Regions from separate parts of the Salinivibrio sp. IB872 genome, predicted to be linked through region 2. Evidence: predicted binding sites of a transcription regulator. Region 2 holds the regulator's gene; the other holds the start of a gene.

Region 1 (2,414 bases), on a different contig from region 2:
GTAGCAGATCAAGCATTTCCTGCAGACCGTATGGGCGCAAGTCGAAGTTTTCACGCACCGCCTTGATGATGATTTCAGGGGCCACTTTTTCGGTACCGAAGGTTTCGACCATGATAGAAGTCGGCTCGGCGACACCAATCGCGTAAGACAATTGGATTTCACAGCGGTCCGCCAGACCGGCAGCGACAATGTTTTTCGCCACATAGCGTGCCGCATAGGCGGCTGAGCGGTCAACTTTCGATGGATCTTTACCGGAGAATGCACCACCACCGTGACGGGCGGCACCGCCGTAGGTATCGACGATAATTTTACGGCCAGTAAGACCACAGTCGCCCATTGGGCCACCAATTACGAAACGACCTGTTGGGTTGATGAAGTATTTGGTTTCTTTGGTCAGCCATTCGGCAGGAAGAACAGGCTTGATAATCTCTTCCATCACCGCTTCACGCAGGGTCTCGGTAGAGACGCTGTCGCAATGCTGAGTAGAAAGCACAACCGCATCGATGCCGACAATCTTGCCGTTGTCGTACGCAAAAGTGACCTGACTTTTGGCGTCTGGACGCAACCAATCTAGGGTGCCATCTTTACGCGCTTGTGCTTGGCGCTCGACCAAACGGTGCGAGTAAGTGATCGGGGCAGGCATAAGGACATTGGTTTCGTTGGTTGCGTAACCAAACATAATGCCTTGGTCGCCTGCGCCTTGATCTTTGGGATCGGCACGGTCAACACCTTGGTTAATATCTGGCGACTGCTTACCAATGGTGTTGAGCACCGCGCACGAGTTGGCATCAAAGCCCATGTCTGAGTGTACATAGCCAATGTCGCGAACCGTTTGGCGTGTCAGCTCTTCAATATCGACCCACGCTGAGGTGGTGATCTCGCCGCCGACCATTACCATGCCGGTTTTTACATAGGTTTCGCAGGCAACGCGCGCTTTTGGATCTTGCTCAAGAATTGCATCCAAAACGGCGTCTGAAATTTGGTCTGCGATTTTATCTGGATGGCCTTCAGAGACAGACTCTGAAGTAAACAGGTGCTTAGCCATGTGACACTCTCATTGTTTATCAAGAATACCGACGATACGAGGCGAAATCGATCGCCGATCATCTCAGATGTTTTAACTTCTAGACGTCTATTCTATTCGTAATTGTGACAAACGCAAGCAAGTTGATGCATAGCGCTATCTATCTAGGTATAGCAAACGATTGCGCGGTAAGGCGTTATTCGACGGCTACAGGCATAACATCATCGGCCATCTGAGCATCTGTCCACGCTTTGGGAGCGCGAGTGATAAATCGCTCCACTAGTGTTTCTATGCGCAAAGGCAGTCGCCCCGAGGCGCTATATAATCGAATCGGTACCGCGGCCGACTGCCAGTGTGGCAAACAGCGGATAATCTTGTCTGGATGATGCGCCTGATACCCTTCAGCATTCCATGTGGGTAGCAGGCCGACACCTTGTCCGTTGGCAATCGCATCGATTTGAATCGCAACCATATCGCAGTTAAACCGGCTGGGAAGCGCGCTCAAATGATAGGGAGCCTGATGGGAATGAAACAGTGTGAGTCCACGTCGGCGCAACGCAAACACATCCAGCCAAGCGTGATCATCCAACGCGGAGGGGTGTGAAAACGGACCATATACCTGAACATACGCGGGCGAGGCGTAAATGCCGTAGTGCCAGTGACCCAGTGTTTGGGTGCGACAATTGCTAGGGAGCATCACATCGTCGGCCCAGATAACAATATCAGCCGCTTGGATACGCTGTGCACTCAGCTCACTGGTTAAGGTGATGGACACTTTGGGATGCTCGGTTAAAAAATGATTCAGTAAAGGGCCAGCCCAGCCACGCATGAGCGCCGGATGGCAAATGACTTCAATTGGCCCTTTTAGCTCATTATTCAGACCGTGAATGGCTTCTTGGCTTTCCTCTGCCAGGGCCAAAATTTGCGAGCAATAGCGCGAAAAGGTTTCGCCGGCTTTAGTGAGCACCAACCGATTTCCCTGCCGTTGGGTTAACGCTTGGCCAAGGTCACTTTCTAATTGTGCCAGCCGCCGACTAATGGTCGATTTGGGCTGGTGGAGTGCGTCAGCCGCTGCGGTCAAGCTTTGATGGCGGCAAAGGGCATCGAACGCACGGATAGCGGCAAGGTCCTGCATGCTTCTTTATCCTATTTTTCTTTTTTATCAGTAAGATGAAATAAACGCTTACTTGTTTCACGTTCTAAAACTGGAACAAGTTGTTCCAGTTTTAGGGCTGGGTTTCCTTACTCTAATATGAATAATTCTCACTAATCAAATGATAATTATTATCAAATAATGGAGTAAGATATGTCTAGTCGTCTTCGTCCCGTTATGGTTGGGATGGTATTAGCGGGAATGCCTGTAGCCTCACTTTCTGCCGCTGAGGCAGCC
Region 2 (2,414 bases):
TTGTGAAGTGCCTGTTTTTCACGATGATCAGCACGGTACCGCGATTGTTACCGCGGCGGGTATGCTGAATGCTCTTGAGCTGCAAGGCAAAGATATTCGTGAAGCCACCATTGTGTGCCTTGGTGCTGGTGCAGCGGCTGTTGCCTGCATGGAGCTATTGATCAAATGTGGCGCGCAACGCGAAAAAATCTACATGCTGGATCGCAAAGGCGTGATCCACACCCGTCGTGACGACATCAATAAGTACAAGCAATTGTTTGCCAACAATACCGACAAACGTACCCTCGAAGATGTGATTGAGGGTGCTGATTTGTTTGTGGGTGTGTCAGGGCCAGACTTGCTCTCGCCAGAGGCACTAAAACTGATGGCCGATAAGCCGGTTGTTTTTGCCTGCTCGAACCCAGACCCTGAAATTAATCCAGAGGTCGCGCATCAAGTCCGTGATGATTTGATCATGGGAACAGGGCGCTCGGATTATCCAAACCAAGTCAACAACGTACTCTGCTTCCCGTTTATTTTCCGTGGAGCGTTGGATGTGCGTGCCAGTGAAATTAATGATGCAATGAAACTGGCGGCCGTTGAGGCGATCCGTGGTTTGGCGAAAGAGCCTGTCCCACAATCGGTATTGGACGCGGCAGGTGTTGATGCGCTGCATTTTGGCCCAGGCTACATTATTCCTAAGCCAATGGATGCACGCTTATTGCCACGCGTGGCTCGCGCGGTGGCACTTGCAGCGGTTGAAACTGGCGTCGCCCGTATCGAGATGCCAGACAACTATATGCTCGACAAGGCGTAACATGCTCGACAAGGCATAATGCGTGAGCGTTAGGAAAAACGTGCTCTCATAAAACCTGAAAAGGTTGTGCCGAGCACCGATGATGACAAAAAACCCGCCAATCGGCGGGTTTTTTTAGTATTCGCTATCGTCGAACTCGATACCTAGTTCTTTCATGATCTGACGCGCTTCAGCGGGAATGCTGTCAGGCTTGTCTTTGCGAATATCGTCATCGGTTGGCAATGGCTGGCCGGTATAAGCATGCAAAAATGCTTCACACAGCAGCTCACTGTTGGTCGCGTGACGCAGGTTATTAACCTGACGGCGTGTCCGCTCGTCAGTGAGAATTTTTAAAACTTTAAGTGGGATAGAAACGGTGATTTTTTTCACCTGCTCCTTTTTCTTACCATGCTCGGCATACGGATTAATGTAATCGCCGTTCCACTGCGCCATGTCTCACCTATCTTGATTATTGAATACCCAGAATGATGCTGCGGAGATTCTAGCTATATTAACCGCCACATGCAAAGCTGTATAGACGTCTAGAAGTGTTGACGTCTCAAAAAGTGCAGGGTAAGGTGAGGATAACAACGCTGGCTCGCGCACCACATCGCAAGGATGAACCATGACCCGAAAAAAAACTGACACCATCGCTGTAAGAACTGGCATTGGCACCGACATGCAACATCATGCGGTGGTTCCCCCTTTATATCTCTCGACCAATTATCGCTTTCCCGCGTTGGGGGATGTGCCCACCTATGACTATGCACGCGGAGGGAATCCGACCCGCGCCCAGCTAGAGCAAGCATTGACTGACTTAGAAGGCGGCGCGGGAGCCGTGGTAACCAACTGCGGGATGGCCGCGATTAATTTGGTGTTATCGCTATTGAATGCGGGTGACAAAATTGTGGCCCCGCATGACTGTTATGGTGGCACGTATCGCTTGCTTGAGTCCCGAGCCAAGCAGGGAATTTGGCAGGTTAAATTTGTCGACCAATCCGATCCAGACGCCTTGGCGAGCGCCTTGGCAGAATCACCGACGTTGGTGCTGGTGGAAACCCCATCTAACCCCCTGCTGCGCGTGGTCGATATTGCCGATATTTGCCAACAAGCGCATCAAGTCGGTGCTTGGGTGGTGGTCGACAACACTTTTTTATCTCCCGCCTTACAGCAACCACTTGCGCTAGGGGCCGACATGGTGGTGCATTCGACCACCAAATTTATTAATGGGCATTCTGATATTGTCGGTGGCGCGGTTATTGCAGCAACCAGTGAACTTGCCGAAACCTTAGCGTGGTGGGGCAACTGTATAGGAGCCACGGGCAACGCGTTTGACAGTTATATGACATTGCGAGGGTTGCGTACCTTAGGCGCACGGGTTAAACAACACCAGCAAAACACGCAAGCGGTACTCGCCTATTTGCAAACGGTTCCTGCTGTGCGCCAACTCTATTATCCGGGACTCACGACCCATCCGGGTCACGAAATTGCTGCCCGTCAGCAATCAGGCTTTGGTAGTATGCTGAGCTTGGAATTGGATACCGACAGTGACGGGGTGGCGCGCTTTATCGCAGGCCTTTCGCTATTTGCTTTAGCAGAGTCGTTAGGCGGTGTAGAAAGCTTGGTCACACACCCAGGC

What was found. Region 2 encodes MetJ, which represses methionine synthesis genes. Its sites were predicted from a motif close to TTAGACNTNTANANGTCTAA; they were not measured.
Region 1: the regulator MetJ is predicted to act here: its motif matches at 1,117-1,136, upstream of metK (methionine adenosyltransferase).

Annotation. Positions count from the first base shown of each region.
Region 1 is NZ_MUFO01000035.1:14,806-17,219, reverse strand. Features, by position in the region: gene metK (methionine adenosyltransferase) at 1-1,045, opposite strand, end outside; gene BZJ18_RS13160 (LysR family transcriptional regulator) at 1,221-2,159, opposite strand; gene BZJ18_RS13155 (ligand-gated channel protein) at 2,331-2,414, shown strand, end outside.
Region 2 is NZ_MUFO01000002.1:162,734-165,147, forward strand. Features, by position in the region: gene BZJ18_RS01750 (malic enzyme-like NAD(P)-binding protein) at 1-796, shown strand, start outside; gene metJ (met regulon transcriptional regulator MetJ) at 911-1,228, opposite strand; gene metB (cystathionine gamma-synthase) at 1,401-2,414, shown strand, end outside.